Regions from separate parts of the Oceanobacillus iheyensis HTE831 genome, predicted to be linked through region 4. Evidence: riboswitches for the same ligand, from Rfam matches in the RefSeq annotation. Region 4 holds a riboswitch; each other region holds the start of a gene.
The links. Region 4 has a riboswitch for S-adenosylmethionine ahead of OB_RS14195 (carboxymuconolactone decarboxylase family protein). Riboswitches for the same ligand answer to the same signal wherever they lie in the genome.
Positions count from the first base shown of each region.

Region 1 (4,907 bases), 1.5 Mb from region 4:
CAAAGGTTGTTGGTATAATTCCCATCTGTAAAATTGCTATTAACCAACCAGCATCACTTTCAGAAAATCCTTTTGCTAATAAAATGTCAGGCAACCATGTAAAAAGACTATAAGGAATAAATGATTGAAAACCCATAAAGAATGTGACAGCCCATGCTATTTTAGATTTGAATAATGCAGTAGGAGGCTGACTCTTCATCTCTACAAATACTTTTTTGCGAGAGGATCGTATTACTGGTAAGCGAAGAACTAATACAACTACCGCAATTATAGAAATAATGCTCCATAATTGCATTGCATTTCGCCAATCTAGGGAAGGTATCGTAGTTATTGGTACGGAAATCCCTGAAGCTAGCGCCGCAAATAAATTCATGGAAACAGAATAAATACCAGTCATGAGTCCAATACGATATGGGAAGCTTGATTTTATTAATCCTGGCATTAGTACATTTCCCACAGATATCGCTATTCCCAATAACAGTGTACCGAATAATAACATGGATATATCACCAATGGATCGAATGTATATACCGATGGATAGAACCACCATTGCCATTAATAACGTAATCTCCATTCCAAGTTTTCTAGATAAAGTAGGAACAAATGAAGAAAAAATTCCAAATGCTATAAGTGGTAATGTGTTAATTAAACCGATCATGGCATTTGTTACTTCTAATTCATTTCGAAATATTGGAATTAATGGACCAACGGAGGTGATAGGGGAACGTAGTGTAGAAGCTATAAAAAGAATTGCTAAAATTAATAGAAATGTATAATAACGCTGTTTTGTCGAATTTGAAATACGTTGCATGGTGTTTCTCCCTTATGATTAATCTTCGTTAGCTAATATATCAAAAGTTAATTATACATAAATTAAGCAAAAGGAGAAAGTTAATAATTATTGATTATTTATTCAGAGTTTTAAAGGATTTGAGTATATAAGTAACTAAAGGTTTGAAAATACGTATGAAGACTTATGGTAAGTATGGTGCAATGATTAACATAATAATAGAAATTGAAAATAGAAAAATACTAACTGGCTTTGATAATTTTACATTTTTATCACTTTTATAAAATCCAGAGAATTGTAATTTGTTCCGATATAATACAAAGATAGAAATAATTATACTAATACCAGCAATTATTCCTCCATAATGATTATCTAACTGGATGCCGATGGATGAATAAATAAACATAACCGCTTTACTGAAAATAAATCCTAACAGCCCAAAAATTATGATTATACGTATGATTTCCAAAGTGAATTTCATTAGGTACTCCTTAAACAATGTAAAATATTTTAATTAAACTTTGCCTCTATACCCAATAAGTCTACGTCTATGTAATAAAAGGTAAAGCTAGTAATGGTAATATTAAATCTGGAAAGCTTATATTAGGAATCGTAGCATTAATTCTAACGACTATCAATCGGTTATTTTATTTAAGATGAAGGAGACATGATGAAGATGGATATTCAAGCAGTGTTTTTAGATAGAGACGGAACCATTGGTGGAGATGATAAGGTACATTATCCCGGTGATTTTAAGCTTTATGCAAATTCAAAAATGGATATAGATTACCTCAAAAAATTTGTTCAAGTGTTTTCATTTACGAATCAACCAGGTATTTCATTTGGAGAGGTGAACAAAGAAGATTTCTATAATGAGTTAATGGGATTCGGTTTTGATGATGTATTTCTTTGTCCGCATCACTATAAAGAAGGATGTAATTGCCGAAAACCTCATCCAGGCATGTTAAAGGATGCTGCTTATAAATATCAGTTGAACTTAAACCACGGTGTTGTAATAGGCGATAGATGGAGTGATATGGTTGCAGCTTCAAAGACAAATTCAGTAAGGATATTAGTAAAAACAGGAGCAGGAATGTCAACGCTTCATGAACATTTTGAAAAGCTAAAAGGAATTGAAATTGATTTTGTAGCTGAGAATCTTACGGAAGCCGTAAACTGGATTAGAGGTAGATATCACCTTTCATAGAAAATTGAATGTAGACAAATTATTATACAAGTTGCAAGAATGCGCAATTAAATCATAGTAGACAAATCGGATTAATGTGGTTATAATGTATTATATGAAAATACTTATCAAGAGAGGTGGAGGGACTGGCCCGCTGAAACCTCAGCAACAGAACGCATCTGTCTGTGCTAAATCCTGCAAGCAATAGCTTGAAAGATAAGTTGAGGTTATCGTAATATCCAAGTTCTCTCTTCTTATCTTTATCATGTTTTTTAATAGAAGGGATGGATTTATATATGAGCATACGGAATGAAGATGAAACGGAACAAAGAAGAAATGATCTAATTGAGAAATTAATTGCATCTAATCATTTTAAAAAAGGGAACAAACATCTATATGAACTGACAACAGCAGAGTTGGAATACGAATACTTTAAATTACAATATGATGACCATCCTCATGGTGGAAAAGGATCCATTCATTGGAGAAATTTTTAACTATAATATAAACATAAATCTGGTCCTCGCAACTGCGAGGTCTTTTTTTATGGACAATATTATGGACAGCTTGTGGAGAGTTTAATGAAGCAACATATACATCTTATTTAGGATTATGAGAAATATCTATTGCTTCATAGATAGGCGGGTCCGATTCTTCTACATTGCCATCTACATCATATTTTACGATAACAGTTTCGTATAATTGAAACTGCTGCAATTTATTATAAGGCAAGTGAAAATAAATTCCATCATTATCAGAAGCTAGCATTATAAGCTCGGATTTTTCTATGTTTTTTATTTCATTAGGTTTAATATCAGGAATTATAAGTAATTTTGATTTTGTTATATCTGCTATAATCCCTTTTAATTCAGTAGTATTTGTCTGGTCTTCTAATGAACTACAGCCTAATAGAACAGTACACAATAAGAGTAGTAAAACGCTTTTGATCATTATTTTAGCACCCCTTAAGTTTAAGTAAACTAGTATTGCATTCTAGAAGTTTCTTCTAGAATACCACAGACAAAAGCAACTACTTAAAATTAATTTTATTTGGAATAAACTCCTGAATACATATCAACAACATCTTATACCCATCAATATCACTATATTCTTAAGAATATCTTACACGAAACAATTTATCAGAACTCTACTAATTTAGTAGAAGAGATTTTAATCTGAACTAAACCCATAGACCGTATACGATATTATTTATTCAAAAATTATCTTGACGGTTATATAACTGCTATGTATAATTTAAATCGTAACCATTACGAATCGTAATCATTACGATTACATAAAGGAGAGAATGTGTATGAAGAAAATATGGGGAAAGGGACTTAGCGTATTATTACTAAGTTTACTATTTATAACGGGCTGCCAATCAGCAGGCGACAATTCTTCTGAAGACGGTGCAAATGCTGAAGAAGAACATAATCATAGTCATGAGGTAGAGATTGGAGATGCACCAGAAAATATAAAAGTTGAAGGAGTATCTGATCATTATCATACGGGTGATTTAATTAAATTAACTGCAGAGCTAGAAGAAGATAGTGAATTTGATCATTGGCATTGGTACACAAGAAATTCATCTGATGATGAGTGGGAAGCAGTACCTGAATTAGATGATAATAAATTTTTTGGCGATGCGGAAACGAACGGCCAACAAATTATAGCAGTAATGTTTAATGATGATCACGAACCATATGCTCAATCAGAAGTTATAGAAGTGGTAATTGATGATCACGGACATGGACATAGTCATGCTCATGATGAAGAATCTCAACAAATTTATGATGGTTATTTTGAAGATGAACAAGTGGAAGATCGTACTTTAGGAGACTGGGAAGGCGATTGGCAATCTGTATACCCTTTACATCAAAACGGTACACTTGATGAAGTTTATGCACACAAAGCTGAAGAAAGTGATGACATGACAGCAGAAGAATACAAAGCGTATTATGAAACTGGTTATGTAACAGACGTTCATAGAATTGTGATTGATGGTAATGAAGTTACTTTCTTTGAAGAAGAGGAAGAAAAAACTGGTGAGTACCAATATGATGGTTATGAAATCCTCAATTATGAAGCAGGAAATCGTGGAGTAAGATTTATATTTAAGCTAGAGGAAGAGACGGAAGGCTTACCAACTTACATTCAATTTAGTGATCATTCGATATTCCCAACAGACTCTGGACATTACCATCTTTATTGGGGAGATGACAGACAAGCCTTGTTAGAAGAAGTGGAACACTGGCCAACATACTATCCATCTGAAATGAGTGAAGAAGATATCGTTCATGAGATGATTGCGCACTAATATGTTTATAAGTAGAGAATCCGATATTTATTGGGTTCTCTTTTTTTATATGAAAATATTAAAAGGAATAAAGGATATAAATATAGAAATAATACTATAGAAATATTCCTAGATAGGGAAACTTTAAGTTTGGATATTACAGCACTGTTAAGCGGGATTAATATAGAAGGAGTAATTGAAATGAAAATTTCTAAAAAAGTTGGTATTACAAGTTGGATTCTCACTTGTATGTATTTTGTACTTGAACCTTTTTTTGTGATGTCTTCTATCGCTCCGTATAATGTGATGGATCATGCAATGAGTGATTTGGGAGTCACGAGTTGTGGTGAATATACTTATTCTCTAGCAGCGTATGATATTTGTTCTCCTCATCATTTTTGGATGAATGTATTATTTATTGTTAATGGAATTACATTTTCAATAGGAATAGTATATCTTTCTCAACAACTAGAACGTAATAGAAAGAACCTGATAGGTACTATTTGTTTATTATTACTGGCAATAGGAAATATTTTTTCTGGATTTATTCCTGCAGATGTAAATTTATTTTGGCATTCTATTTTTGCACAGCTGGGAATGGTGACTTTTTTAATTGGGTTATGGTTATTTGGGAA
Region 1 covers NC_004193.1:1,316,943-1,321,849, forward strand. The annotation lists gene OB_RS06680 (CynX/NimT family MFS transporter) at 1-811, opposite strand, end outside; gene OB_RS06685 (hypothetical protein) at 975-1,271, opposite strand; gene OB_RS06690 (HAD-IIIA family hydrolase) at 1,461-1,997, shown strand; SAM riboswitch class I at 2,099-2,199, shown strand; gene OB_RS06695 (Fur-regulated basic protein FbpA) at 2,273-2,473, shown strand; gene OB_RS06700 (DUF3221 domain-containing protein) at 2,577-2,927, opposite strand; gene OB_RS06705 (ZinT family metal-binding protein) at 3,289-4,293, shown strand; gene OB_RS06710 (DUF998 domain-containing protein) at 4,474-4,907, shown strand, end outside.
Region 1: linked by a shared signal. The riboswitch ahead of OB_RS06695 (Fur-regulated basic protein FbpA) and the one ahead of OB_RS14195 (carboxymuconolactone decarboxylase family protein) in region 4 are both predicted to bind S-adenosylmethionine.

Region 2 (4,907 bases), 150 kb from region 4:
CAATATTCCTATTTTTATTATTGGTTGGATTGCATTGGGGAAAGATTTTAGCTTCAAAACATTACTTGGAACATTTTGGGTACCATTTATTATCTTAATAAGTGCTGAGACCCCTGTGACAGTATCTAACCCACTGTTAGGTGCTTTATACGGTGGTTTATTGCTTGGTATAGGGTTAGGTATTGTTTATAAAGGAAATGGATCTACTGGCGGAACAGCAGCAATTGCCCAGATAGTTAAAAAATTCACTGGGATATCCAGCGGATACTCACAGTTTATTGTTGATGGCCTTGTAGTAATAGGTTCCATTATTGTATTTAGTGTCGAACTCACCTTATTTGCATTAATGGCTATCTATATATCAGGGAAAGCAATTGACTTCGTTCAATTACGTACTTCTTCTACTAAATTAATTATGATTATCACTGAAGATGAAGAAGCCATTCAAAATCTAATCCAAAAAGGAATCGATCGTGGACTTACTAAAATTCGTTCCGTGGGTGGATACACTAAGCTTGATAAAACCATGATCCTTTGTGTGGCAGAACAACCAGAAGCAGTCAAATTAAAAAAGCTCTTACAGACAGAGTCTCCAGATTCATTTGTCATATTTATAAATGCATCGGAGATCCTCGGAAAAGGATTTTCACTCGACCGTTATTCTGGACAAAAGTTATAGGAGCATAACATAGTAACAGAACTACAATCTACGTAAAAGATGTAGTTCTGTTTTTTATTATTTCATTCTTAGCGCTTTTGACTCTGACTTCTGCATTTCTAACTAATTTTGTATTACCTATCCTATAACAACTAGCCTCTACTTTTTTTAAGAGCTTGATGAATATCGTATTTTATATCCTCGACATCTTCTAATCCAACTGAAATTCGAATCTGATCCGGTGTTACACCTGTTCTTTTTTGTTCCTCTGGGCTTAACCTTGCATGTGTTGTACTTGCTGGATGAATGACAAGCGTCTTTGAATCGCCTATATTCGCAACATGTGATAAAAGCTTTAACGATTGAATAAACGATTTTGCCGCTTCATGTCCTCCTTCTATACCAAATGTTAAGATCGCTCCAGTTCCTTTAGGTAAATAGGTTTTTGCAAGTTCATACTGATGATTCTCTGATAATCCAGGGTAGTTCACCCATGTAACCTGTTCGTGTTCTGCTAAATACGCTGCAATTTGTTTTGTATTTAATACATGTTGCTTCATACGTAGTGGTAGTGATTCTAGTCCTTGAATGAATAGCCAACCATTAAATGGTGATAATGCTGTCCCAATATCATGTCCTAATTCAAATCGTGCTTTTGAAATAAAAGCATTGTCATTTTTTAGTTCGACATAAGATTGATTGTTTAAGGAACTTTTAGGTGTTGTAAATTCAGGGAAATTCCCATTATCCCAGTTAAATTTTCCAGAATCAACGATAATACCGCCAATGGATGTTCCATGCCCTCCAATAAACTTAGTGGTCGAATGAATCACAATATCGGCACCAAATGAAATTGGTTTCTGTAAGTATGGAGTTGTGAAGGTAGAATCAACGACTAAAGGAATTCCATGTTCATGTGCGATAGAACTTAATGCTTTAATATCAGCTATTTGTAACCCAGGATTTCCAATTGTTTCTGTAAAGACTGCCTTGGTATTCTCGTTAATGGAAGCGGATATTTCTGAGAAGTTTGTACCTTCAACAAATCGAACTGTTACACCAAAGCGTTTAAATGTCTCCGAAAATAGATTATAAGTACCACCATATAACTCATTTGTAGCCACAATTTCATCGCCTACTTTCGCAAGCGTTAATAAAGCAATTGTAATAGCGGATTGTCCAGAAGAAACTGCAAATGCATCAATACCACCCTCTAATTCAGCTATACGCTTTTCAAGAACACGGTTTGTTGGATTTGCATTACGTGAATAAATGTAGCCAGCTTCTTGCATTTGAAAAAGAGACGCAGCTTGTTCCGGACTTTCAAAACCATAGGATGTCGTTTGATAAATAGGTACTGCCCTAGCATTTGTTTCTCCATCAAACTCCTGTCCTCCATGTTGCGCAATCGTATTAAAATTTAATGTTCCGTCAAAATTATTCGTCAATCTTTTTTCTCCCCCTTCATTCTATGGGTTCTAAGTCAAATGTTGGGGTGAGCAATTAGCTCACTCCTATTTATATTAAACCACTTTCTTTTTATATTGATGATGTAATAGTATTCTTGCTCGAAAGCGATCGAATCGCCTAAATCCAAATGCATTTCGTTTTATAACCTTTGTTTGATTGTTGATTCCTTCGATATAACCATTATGTAAATCAAAGGCAAAACTATTCATAATTTCTTTTTGCCAATTATGAAAGGTTTCTTTTGCTTTTAGGAATTCCGGCAGCCCTGCATTTTGCACAAGTTCATAAAACTGATAGAGATACTTTTTAGTATTTTTTAAAGCATTAGGGCCGTTGGCCTTGGCTAGTTGAAACCAGACATTATACGCTTCTTTTAACTCATGGGCGCGTTTTAAATCTGGTGACATGTGTAAATAGCGATCTAAATACCATTGTTGCTTTTTCGTTAACTTCGATTGCTTTTTATAAAACACATGTCGCATACGTTTACACTTCTTCCGATCATAATCATGAAACTCTCTCTGTACACGAATTCTCACTCTTTCTAAAGCCCAATATATATATCGTGTAAAATGAAAACGATCGGCGATAACAATGGGGTGCCCTAATGCCTTATCAACAGCTGCTTTAAAGGATGGACTCATGTCCATGACTACAAATTCTACCTTCTCACCATGCATCCTTAGATAATCCACTAATGTATCTTTTTTACGATCTTTTAAAATCTCTAAAGGTTTTCTATTAATCGGATCTGCTATAACCGTTTGATACTTCTCGTTCCCTGCATCCCCTTTATACTCATCAATCGCTATCACTTTAGGCAATGCTTGTGTTTCCTTCATCTTCGATGCAGTAATCTCATCAAATCGACGCATAATGGTAGTTGGCGATGTATGAAAACGTGTCGCCACGTCTCGAAAGCTTTTTCCATGAACAAGCTCTAATGACAATACTTGATTAAACTCAATGGATTGTCTTTTATAACGTTTGACTAAAGGGTTTCTTTCAAAAAATCGCTTTCCGCAGAAAACGCATTTATATCTTCTCTTTCGGTAAAAAATAATCGTTTGCCTTCCGAATATGCTAGGATGACGGACTTTCTGCGTACGATAATCATGTACCTTGTTTGTCCACTCTCCACACTGTGGACAACGATGAGAGGTTCTCTCTAACTCCCACCTAATGTAATAAATACCTTCTCGTACTTCTGTATCTAATATATTTCCTTCTTCCAACCCAGGTAATGTTATGTTAGAATTCAATTGCACGCATCTCCTTTTTGTTTGGTTTAGTGGTTTAAACAATGATAACAAAAATAGGAGATTGCGTGTTTTTTATTTTTCTTTTACCCCAACAAATATTATAGAGCCATTCTATGTAACAAAAAACTCTATTCCGTAATAAGAATAGAGTTTTAAAGCTAATAAATTATTCTACTCTTATCTTTCAAGCAATTTGCTTGATGGAATTGGCACAGTATTCTAATAAGAACCTGTTGCCGAGGTTTCGTTGGGCCATTTCCCTCCGCCTCTCATGATAAGAAAAACGTATATAAAGTTGTTGGTAGAATAATAATTCAATATGTAAGAAATGTCAATAAATTTTCTTTGATTTCAGATAAATAAATTAAATCACTTCAAACTTAAATATCCTGCTGCTTACAAATTTTGATAAAAAAAAGAGAGAAAATATTTAATTAATAATTCCTCTCTTTTTTATTCTTTTATTTACGAGTGATCTTCACTATGTTCAACCTTTTCTAAAATTGTTTCTACTTTTGTATGTCCATGTATCTCACAATAGTAAACAATCGTTCGAATATGATGATAAATTTTACAAGGTCTTGTTTCTTTAATAAAATTTCGACGGTATTCAATATCATGTGTGTCTACATGAATCTTTTCCACATGATTTTCGATTTCTTTCCATTGATGTATCGTATTTTTAGGGGTATCCCCTTCTAACGGCTCAGCAAAAGTCTCTATATGGTTAAAACTAAATATTAATACAAGTGTTAAAATAAGCAACCGTATCATGTATAGCACCTGCCATTCTATTCTTATCTAATGGCTAGTATTGGAAAAAACATAATTTCTTATACATGAGGTAAATGATTCTTAAAGTTTTGATATATAAACCCTCTTACTAATTCTTCAGAATAATGCTTTTGTAATTCTTCTCGCAAGAATTCATACTTAGAAGCATCCTCGATTCCTTCAATGAAATAAGAAATACCATCAAAATCCGAACCAAATCCAATGTGTTTCTCTCCACCGAGTGCACATATATGATCGATATGATGGAAAAGATCAGATACTCTAGCGGACTCTGCATCTTTTACAAGAAATGGAGGATATAGTGCAAGCTGTATTTGTCCGTTGTGATTAATCAACGCCTCAATCTGATCATCATATAAATTTCTTGGATGATCGCAAATCGTGCGAACATTCGAATGGGAAGCAAAAGGATATTTTGCACTTTTCATTACATCCCAAAAACCTTCTACAGTTAAATGAGATACATCCGTAAAGACCATATGGTTATTATTCATTTCAACAACCGACTTACCTAATTTTGTTAATCCACCACCTCGTAGTTCCTCTGCCCCGTCGGCACATAGGTTAGCGTGATTCCACGTTAACCCAATAGAAAGAACACCTAGCCGATACAAATGTCTCAATTTCACCAAGTCATTACCTATTGCTTCTGCTCCCTCTAATGTAAGGACTGCACCAATTTGATTCTCTTCAAGATCATTTAATTCATCCCATTGTTTAAT
Region 2 covers NC_004193.1:2,704,975-2,709,881, forward strand. The annotation lists gene OB_RS13505 (YitT family protein) at 1-679, shown strand, start outside; gene OB_RS13510 (O-acetylhomoserine aminocarboxypropyltransferase/cysteine synthase family protein) at 811-2,106, opposite strand; gene OB_RS13515 (ISL3 family transposase) at 2,182-3,396, opposite strand; SAM riboswitch class I at 3,565-3,671, opposite strand; gene OB_RS13520 (hypothetical protein) at 3,856-4,164, opposite strand; gene OB_RS13525 (dipeptidase) at 4,224-4,907, opposite strand, start outside.
Region 2: linked by a shared signal. The riboswitch ahead of OB_RS13515 (ISL3 family transposase) and the one ahead of OB_RS14195 (carboxymuconolactone decarboxylase family protein) in region 4 are both predicted to bind S-adenosylmethionine.

Region 3 (4,907 bases), 440 kb from region 4:
AAACCCTGCTTGGCCAGCCACACCATTGTTGATCACAGATGCTGCGACATCTGGCAATACGTGGGCAGTTTGTTGTGCTGTCATTGGAATAATTTCTAGATTCAACGGGTTTTCTTCTATTTGTGAAGGATCACCGAACATTCCAAAATTATCACTTAAGGTTAGTAAGCCTGCACTCTCTAGTACACGTAAGGAGCGAGCTTGGTTTGACGGGTCGTCTGGGATGGCAATTTTGTCTCCCTCTTTTAATTCAGAAACGTCACTAATTTTCTCGGAATATAAACCAATTGGCGCAAGAACAGTAGATCCAATCGGAACGATGTCTTCACCGCTTTCCTTTACATATTGCCCTAAAAAAGCAATGTGTTGGAAGGCATTGATATCAATATCTCCTTGAGCTAAAGCGTTGTTTGGTAATGTATAATCGGCAAACTCGATAAGTTCAATGTTAATTCCTTCTTCAGCTGCTTTTTCTTTTAGAAGGGGCCATTGAACGCCATCGGCACCATTCACTCCAATTTTTACAGTCACTTCTTCGTCTCCAGCTTTGGCGTTATCACTTCCGCATGCTGCTAAAAATAATGTAAAACTTAATAATGCTAGTAAAATAAATGATTTTTCCATGTGAAATTCCTCCTAATATAGTTGTGATTTAACGACGCATAATCTTTTTGGAAATAGTATTACCGAGCCATTGAGCTAGTTGAACCATAACAATAAGTATGATTACGGTGACGAGCATAACGCTACCGTCGAATCGCTGATAACCATATGTCATTGCGATATGTCCAAGACCACCGCCGCCAACTGTACCAGCTACTGCAGAGAAATCGATTAACGAAATAGATACAAATGTAAGTCCTAGAATTAATGGTCCTAGCGCTTCTGGAATTAGTACCGTAAAGATGATCTTCATTGGACTGGCTCCCATTGCTTTAGCAGCTTCAATAACTCCAGGATCAATGCCTACGAGATTATTTTCTACTACCCTTGCAATGGTAAAACTAGCAACAATAGTCATCGGGAAGATGGCAGCAGCAGTTCCTATTGTCGTACCAATGACGAGCCTAGTAGCTTGTGAGATCGCGACTAGAAAAATGATAAATGGGATAGGACGAATAATATTAATAATAAAGTTCAGTAGATTAAAGATAATCTTGTTTTCTAGTATGTTGTTTTCACGGGTCACAAATAGCAATAGTCCCATGCAAATACCTAAAATAGAACCAAAAAATAATGTCGCTGCGACCATGAGTAAGGTTTCTCCTGTTGCCTCTACAATTCGTGGCCAGAACGTACTCCAATCAACCCCCATGTGAATACACCTCCTCTATATCAACAATCAATTCTAATTCTTGAATAACGTGTTGAATTTGCTGTTCATCTCCTCCAAAAGAGACTATGAGATTTCCAAATAATTTTTCCTGTAGTTCACGAACGGATCCATAGACAATATTAAAGTCAATGTTATGCTTACGAGTTGTACTTGATAAGATGGGGTCAGTGGCTCTTTCTCCTTTGAATAAAACACGATAAAGATTACCCCCACCAGCTTCTGTCCACTCTTTTAATACCTTTTCAGATGGGAGTTCTTGTTGTACCGAACGAATAAATCGTTTTGTTGTTTCGTGAGAAGGTTTTGTAAAAGTATCAAATACATTTCCATTCTCAATGACTTTCCCATCTTCCATCACAGCAACTTTGTCACATATGGACTGAATAACTCCCATTTCATGTGTAATAAGAAGGATGGTAATACCCAAATCTCGATTTACTTTTTTTAATAATTTTAAAATATCCGATGTTGTATTTGGATCTAGAGCAGAAGTGGCTTCATCACAAATTAATATATCAGGGGATGTGGCCAATGCTCTTGCAATCCCGACACGCTGTTTTTGTCCGCCGGATAATTGGTCTGGATAATCTTTTGCTTTATCGGATAATCCAACAAATTGTAGCAGTTCACTAACTCTTTTGGTTACGACGCTTTTTGATGTACCAGCAAGTTTGAGAGGATATGCAATATTTCCTGCGACTGTTCGTGATTGGAATAAATTGAAATTCTGAAAAATCATTCCTATATTTCTTCTGCGCTCCCGTAATTGCTTGGCGGATAATTTCCCTACATCTGTTCCCTGGATATGTACCGATCCTTCGGTAGGGCGCTCAAGCATATTTACTAATCGAAGCAAGGTACTTTTTCCTGCACCGCTGAACCCAATAATTCCATAAATATCTCCTTTTTCGATCGTTAGAGATACTTCTTTAACAGCTTCTACTTTTCTTTTTCCTAGTGTGAATGTCTTTGTTACATTCTGAAATTCAATCATGTCTCAACCCCCAAGCGAAATAAAAAATCCCTCTTTTCTTGAAAGACAAGAAAAGAGGGATTCGTACCATATGTATATATGTAGAAGCCATCGTTTCTCATCTTTCAAATGCTCGTTTGCATTTGCAGGAATTGGCACAGTATTCTTTAATATAAAGAATCCGCTGCCGAGATGTCATAGGGCCTGATCCCTCAATCTCTCTAGATAAGAAAAAACGTAAAATATTTAGTTGTTATATTGAAAGTAATTCTAGAGGATAAAATAAATTAAGTCAATATGGTTTTAAAAATAAAATAATTCTGATAAATAGTCCGAGTGTAATTAATGAAGAAAATTGCTCTATTCATCTTCACTACGAAGTCTTGCATAAATACCATTTGTCCGGTTCAAATCAAGCTTAAGTCCAGCATATGGATTAGCGTGTAAATTTTCTTTAATCCATTCACGCAGAGCAGAAATAATATGTTTTGTTACAATTTCTTGCTTGCCGAATACAGTGGTTATTTCTGCAGAGAAACCGGAATAATCATCATAAAAAAGTTCAACTTCTACTTCAGCTGGCTCAATTTCACGTTGGCGAGCAATATATATACATACGGCAAGAATAATGTCTTCTTCAGGAATGATTAGCTTCGTCACTTCCAAAGCTCCTCTTCATTTTGATGTTGATTGTGTCGTAATAATTCCTCTGCAAACTTCTTCATCACCTAAGCTCCCTTTTCTATGAAGTCGGTCACTTTATTTTACTATAATTATGTCAAATTTATGAAGTGAAATGATTTATTAGCAATAGGAAATATTTTCTAATTCGTAAATAAAATCCACTAACCTACTCTAGTACAGCACTTTCCATGATAGAGAAAGTAGCTTGGTTACAGTTAATTCCTGCCATACGACCATAGGGGAGTGTTGCTTTTGGTTCACTATGTCCGAAACTTACATTATAAAGAACAGGTAATTTCGATAGACCATTTTCTTTTAATACAGCTGTAATCACTTGTTTATACTCTTCGTAATAGGTTTCTCTATGCGGTTTAGCAAAAATAATCCCATTCGCGTTTTGAAGTATGCCTTGTGTAGCATAATTTTGTAACCATCGAGCGAGAAGGTCTGGCTTTGGTTCTTCTTCAGAAGTTTCGAAGAATAATATCGAATTTTTCCAATGATTGATTTCCGGCCAAAGACTCGTGCCTTTAATACTTTCCATGGAGTCAATACATCCTCCAATTAAGCGTCCTTGAACAATACCCTCTCCTTGTAAAATTTCATACGTTTTATTTGGATAAGTTGTTCTTTTCGTGTCTTTATTTTTAACATCCCACTCTAGGTAGTCACTAGTCCATTGCTCTGGTGGTTCGATATCTCCAATTATTTCGTTCGAGAATAAAGTGTTGTGAATATGCTTGATAGTATATGGATCCATTTCAACATTTTCAGCGAAATCCGTCATGACAGCAGGTCCATAAAAGGAAGATACCCCGGCTTTATAGCAGAAAAAATGAGAAATAGTCGTATCCGAATATCCTAAGAATATTTTAGGGTTTTTTTGAATGATATCGAAATCAATATAAGGTAATAGACGAATACTATCTTCACCACCTATGTTCGAGATAATAGCTTTTATTTCTGGATCTTCAAAAGCTTCCATTAGATCTTTTGCACGTGCTTCTGGGTGTTCATGCAGATATGCTTCTCCTTTTAAACTATTAGGAGTAGGGACTACCTGTAAACCGAACACTTCTTCTAAGCGCTTAACCCCTTGATCATAGCGCCATTGTAACTGCTCTTCACCAGCACCGCCCCATGAAAGGGAAATGGTTGCAACTTTATCTCCTGCTTGTAATTTTGGTGGTTTGATAAGCATATGGATACAACTCCTTCTTATTTTTGGGATGCCTGCTTGTATTATCGTAATATATCATTAAAATAGAGTTTTTCTGTCACTTTCTACTAACATATCGTATTCATATTTGTTTTACAAAGAAAGACGACAAATTTTTTTAGATTGTTATAGAAACTAAATTAACCATTCGAAATATCAGCTTGTTTTTTTAAAATAACGCAGCTTGAGCGCGATCGAAAAGTTTAAATCGTGATGGATTAATCTATTTAAATGATACGATGATTGATGGAGAGAATGGACGGTTATGAAATGAATGGTAATTTTTGGATGTAATTGAATTTGCCTATCTATTAGAGAAGTACGGATTAAATACATTATATAAAGGTGAATTTTTTAAAAAGTAAGAAAGTAGGATGGACAACGATACATAAAGTGATAAAATATTAATAAAGACATGGGATAGTGTGGGTGAGCAGATGAAGATATGGTGGAGAAAGATAGCAGTAGTTCTTATTACAATATTAACATTAGGTATGTACTCTCCGACAACCTTGCTGGAAGTAGATGCTCAAAAGGAAAATGGTAGTGTATCATCCTCTTCAAACGCAGATCAGGAAACAGTAGCCAGGACGATAGAAATACAAGATGATATTGCTACAACCGAAGAGGATCTAGACACAGCATTAAATCGGCTGATGTCTCAAGCTCAAGAACAATCAATGATTAAGTTTGGA
Region 3 covers NC_004193.1:3,292,106-3,297,012, reverse strand. The annotation lists gene OB_RS16135 (MetQ/NlpA family ABC transporter substrate-binding protein) at 1-624, opposite strand, end outside; gene OB_RS16130 (methionine ABC transporter permease) at 653-1,315, opposite strand; gene OB_RS16125 (methionine ABC transporter ATP-binding protein) at 1,305-2,330, opposite strand; SAM riboswitch class I at 2,425-2,541, opposite strand; gene OB_RS16120 (YxcD family protein) at 2,670-2,969, opposite strand; gene OB_RS16115 (S66 family peptidase) at 3,160-4,194, opposite strand; gene OB_RS16110 (YpjP family protein) at 4,650-4,907, shown strand, end outside.
Region 3: linked by a shared signal. The riboswitch ahead of OB_RS16125 (methionine ABC transporter ATP-binding protein) and the one ahead of OB_RS14195 (carboxymuconolactone decarboxylase family protein) in region 4 are both predicted to bind S-adenosylmethionine.

Region 4 (4,907 bases):
ACCATACATGTATGCCCAACCAGGTACACCAATAAATAAATTAGCACTAGAATAGGTTGCTCCAAAGCTGATACCAATTAGCCAAGGACTCACCTTTCCTTTAGCAATGGAAAAGCCCTTCATCGAACGGCTATATTTTGCTCCCCGCTTCCCTAGCCAAACAATGAGCAAAAAGTAGACGAAGAGACACGCTCCGATGATCCACGCAAGCGTCGCTTGATTATCAGTCAACATTCGTATTCTCCTCCGTTCCTTTTGGGTATATTTTATTCCAGACAATCAAACCAATTATCCAGAAAACGACAACTCCAATAAAATAAAATGTGATCATCTGCTTTTCCACTCCTTTTTTCGAACAATTCTAGATGATAGGCTTCCGCGTCAACGGAAATCTATCATCTGTTTCCGTTCAAGGACATTCCTTAAAATATTACGTGTGAACAATTCCTAGTTGCTTCGCTATATGATTTTCTGCCAATCGTTTTTTCCCTTTACCGAATAAATTTTCACGTAACGTAGTTCCTTCATACTCCGTTCGATAGATTCCCCGTTCTTGTAATATAGGTACTACGTGATCAACAAAATCTCCGAAGGTATCAGGAGAAGTTGCTAATGCGACATTAAAACCGTCTATATCAGCTTCAACAGCCCACTTTTGTATTTGATCAGCAATCTGTTCTGGAGTACCGACAAACTTCGGGCAACCATTTCCAAGACCATGATTTTTTATTGCTTCACGTAACGTCCATTTTCGATGCGGGTCTTTCGTATATAAATCTAGATTTCCTTGCACTGCTTCTGTTTCAATATCTTCAATATATTGATCTGGATCATACTCTGAAAAATCAATTCCTGTATGTCCTGATAGTAAAGAAGCTGTGCCTTCATAACTGATATGATTCACGAAGTCTTCATACTTCGCAATCGCCTCTGCTTCTGTTGAGCCAACAATCGGTAACATCATCGGGAATATTTTGACGTCATCTGCATTTCTTCCATTTGCTTGAGCACGCTTTCGAATGTCGGCAGAATAATTCTTCAACGATTCAATTGATGTCTGCTTTGTGAAAACGGCCTCTGCATGTTTTGCCGCAAAATCTCTTCCCTTTGGAGATGCTCCAGCTTGGAATAATACTGGCGTTCGTTGTGGTGAAGGCTCAACTAAGTGTGGTCCAGGCAAATTAAAAAACTCACCGCTATGATTAATTAAATGAACTTTCTCTGGGTCAGCAAAAGAGTCATTGGAACGGTCATAGGTCACCGAATCCTCTTCCCAGCTGTGTTCCCAAAGCTTGTAGACCACATCCAAAAATTCATCTGCTCGATTATAACGTAATTCTTTCGGCAACCTTTCCGTTAAACCCATATTGACTGCTTCACTTTCCAAATAGGAAGTTACGACATTCCACCCAACTCTGCCTCCGGTTAAATGATCTAAAGTGGAGAGCTGACGTGACAATACATACGGTTGAGCATAAGTGGTAGATATGGTTGGTGCAAAACCGAGATGCTCGGTAACTGCAGCCATCGCTGTAATCGGAAGTAAAGGATCGTGTGCAGGTAGTTGTACGGCACCTCTTGTCGCTGCATCATGATTTTTCCCATATACACTGTACGTACCTAACACATCGGCAATAAATAACGCGTCAAATTTCCCGCGTTCAAGTATTTGTGCAATTTCCGTCCAGTAATTTAAACGATTATGATTTATTCCGCGATCTTTTTCATGTTTCCATAGTCCCGTTGAATGAGGGGATGGTGAATTTTGTACGAATCCATTAAAATGAATTTGCTTTGGCATACACTCAGCTCCTTGTATATGAATAAGATAATTACACTAAAATTGAGGTTAAGTCTACAAAACTATTCATCATCGTAAGCATTTAACGCATTGACACTATGTGCTAAAGCAGAACCTGCTTTAAGAGCAACTGCTACAAAAATTGCCTCGGATAGCTCATCTTTACTCGCACCAGCTTTTTTGGCATTTTTCGTATGCAAATCAATGCAATACGCACATCCTGTTGTATGTGCAGAGGCTACAGCTATCAGCTCTTTTTCTTTTACTGTAAGTTTACCTTCTTCCAAAGTTGCTCCATCAAATGTCAAGAAAGCTTTAAAAGCATCTTCGCTTGTTTCACTTAGTTCCTGTAGTCGTTTAAAGTAAGAAGCTTTATACAACTCATCATCACCATTTTCGTCATATGCATTTAATCCATTTACTCCATGCGCTAATGAGGAACCTGCTTTTAATGCAGTAGCAACAAATATCGCTTCAGTTACTTCCTCTTTATCCGCGCCTTGCTTTTTCACATTTCCAACATGGAGTTCAATACAATATGGACAACCTGTAATATGGGCAACCGCCACTGCAATTAATTCTTTTTGCTTCACCGAAAGCTTCCCTTCTTCAAGTGCTTTGTTATTAAAAGCAAAGAACGAATGAAATACTTCTGGTGCAAATTCCTTTAACTCTTGAATACGACTGAAATACGATTTTTTATAAAGACTCTCTGTTTTTATAGTTGGCATAATACACGCTCTCCTCTTCATTTTAGATTTTTATAAACTACGATCACTTGACAGTTTCGATCCCCCTACTTTAGTTACCTGATTGGTTTACTCATATTTGAAGTCAAACTGTTCCACTTATTTTTCCAAACCCTCACTGACAACAAAGAAAAAACTCTTCCGATGAGAAAGAGTTTTATTTAAAAGGTATAAACACTTTTCTCATCTATCAAGCCTACGCTTGCTGGAATGAGCACCATGTTACTTCATTGTAACTGGTTGCTGCGGGATCAATGGACCAGATTCCTCCCCCGACTCTTGATAAGGAAAAATAATATGAAGTTGTATAAGATTTGTATATTAGCATAACGAACCCTCAATTAACTGTCAATAGTTAATTTTTTAATAATTCAATGTAATGAAAAATTGAATCTATTGGACTATACATCCGAATTTTATGTTTATAAGGACTCACAATTTTAGTCATTAACAGTCGTAAAGGGTGAATTACATACTCCCTCAACCAGATGCACACGACGGTATTCATTAACATTACTTGGCTTGAATAGTCGTTTTCCCATTCTTAAAGTTATTATTTTTCTAAAATACAAACATTCGTTCTGAAAAATGGAGCGGAATGGTTTACATTATGGTAGATTTATGAGAACATATATTTGGCAAGAAAGGAAAGGTGAACCTATCTATGTAATAAAACTTGTTGGAGGAAATGTAGAATCCGTTATCTCCAAAAATGAGAGTACGTTACAATTCACATCCTACGAAGAAGCAGAAGCATACAAAGAGGAGTTATTGAAAGAAAATTTCCTTTCAAATAGATTCGATATAATTATAGATAAAGAGGACCTCACTTAAATGTGAGGTTTTTTGCTTTTTTCAAAGAAGGTTCATTTACATACACTTTTTGCTTAGTCCCCATGAAGATTTTTTCAAACCATAGAAAGCCTCCTGTCACTACCTGAATAGTTTCCTCACAAATTGTAGTTTAGATCCTATACTTTTCGGCTAAATAGAAGAACATACTAGAATCAGCAAGATGAAAAGGGTGAAGAAATGACAACATGTTCAACTAGTAGAAGTATTGGATTAATTTCAGCTCCTGGCTATCCAAACCATATTGCAGCAAAATTAAAAGAAGAACTCCCAAATCTACTAGAATTCTATGTAGACGATGATTGTGAATGGGAGGTTCAATATATAGAAGACCCACTTACAGGAACCGGTGAATCAAATGATATTCTAAATGCCACTAAGGCTACAAAGAACAATAATCATTGGGACTTTGGCGTTTGTCTTACGGATTTACCTTTATTCAAAGATAAGCGGCTAATTATTGCAGAAGCAAATCAAGAGGAAAATATAGCGTTGGTCAGTATGCCAAGTCTAGGTTCCACAATGATGATTAAAAGGTTGCGAGAATCTATATTACAATTAGTCAATGAAATGTATTATGGCAGCTCTGATGTGGACAGAGAAAAGGCCGAACTCCACCTTCAGTCTATGAATGAAGAGCATAAAGAATTGAAAAACAAGAGTTCCACACGTTTAATTGGAAAGCGTTTATTAGAACGAATTTCCCCTATTGAACGAGAAACACCTGATAAACATGAGAATCAAGGTGAATGCGATGTCGATGTTCGTTTTACTGTTCCTCGTAAATGGAGTATTGCTATACGAATCATTACTGGAATGGTTCGAGCAAATCGACCTTGGTCACTTTTCCCTACGTTTATGAAAGTAATTATGATTGCATTTACTACTGGTGCATATGCTCTTGTTTTTCCGACACTATGGCAGTTAAGTGATTTTTATTCATTGCCACGCATGCTTATATTAATGTTTATTGCTATCACTTCTATGGTAGGTTGGATTATATTAGCCCACAAACTATGGGAACGGCCTCAAGATGGTAAAGATGACTACGTACGAAAACTATATAATGCTACCACCGTCTTAACCTTGCTAGCAACTGTATGTCTTTATTATCTCATTTTATATATTCTATTTACTTTTGCTGTTAATATATTTATCCCAATAGAATTACTTGAAGCTCAAATAAATGAAGAAGTTAACTTTACTAGTTATCTATACATTGCTTGGTTAGCTACAAGTATAGCAACGATTATTGGTGCCCTTGGTTCTGCTTTGGAAGATGAAGATGTAGTTCTATCTTCAACGTATGGTTATCGCCAACGGCAGAGACATAAACAGGTTAAAGAACAACGAGAACAAGAAAAAGCAGAGGAAGACCAAAAAAATGTATCGAGTGACTGATAAATACAAAGAATGTACTACCTTTCGTTACTTCCAATGAAGGATTTTATACGTAAAGAAAATATACCGGATGCTTTTTCCTTTAGAGAAGCAACCGGTTTTTC
Region 4 covers NC_004193.1:2,854,027-2,858,933, forward strand. The annotation lists gene OB_RS14185 (sodium:solute symporter family protein) at 1-234, opposite strand, end outside; gene OB_RS14190 (LLM class flavin-dependent oxidoreductase) at 431-1,801, opposite strand; gene OB_RS14195 (carboxymuconolactone decarboxylase family protein) at 1,864-2,532, opposite strand; SAM riboswitch class I at 2,731-2,839, opposite strand; gene OB_RS14200 (hypothetical protein) at 3,172-3,384, shown strand; gene OB_RS14205 (hypothetical protein) at 3,583-4,803, shown strand.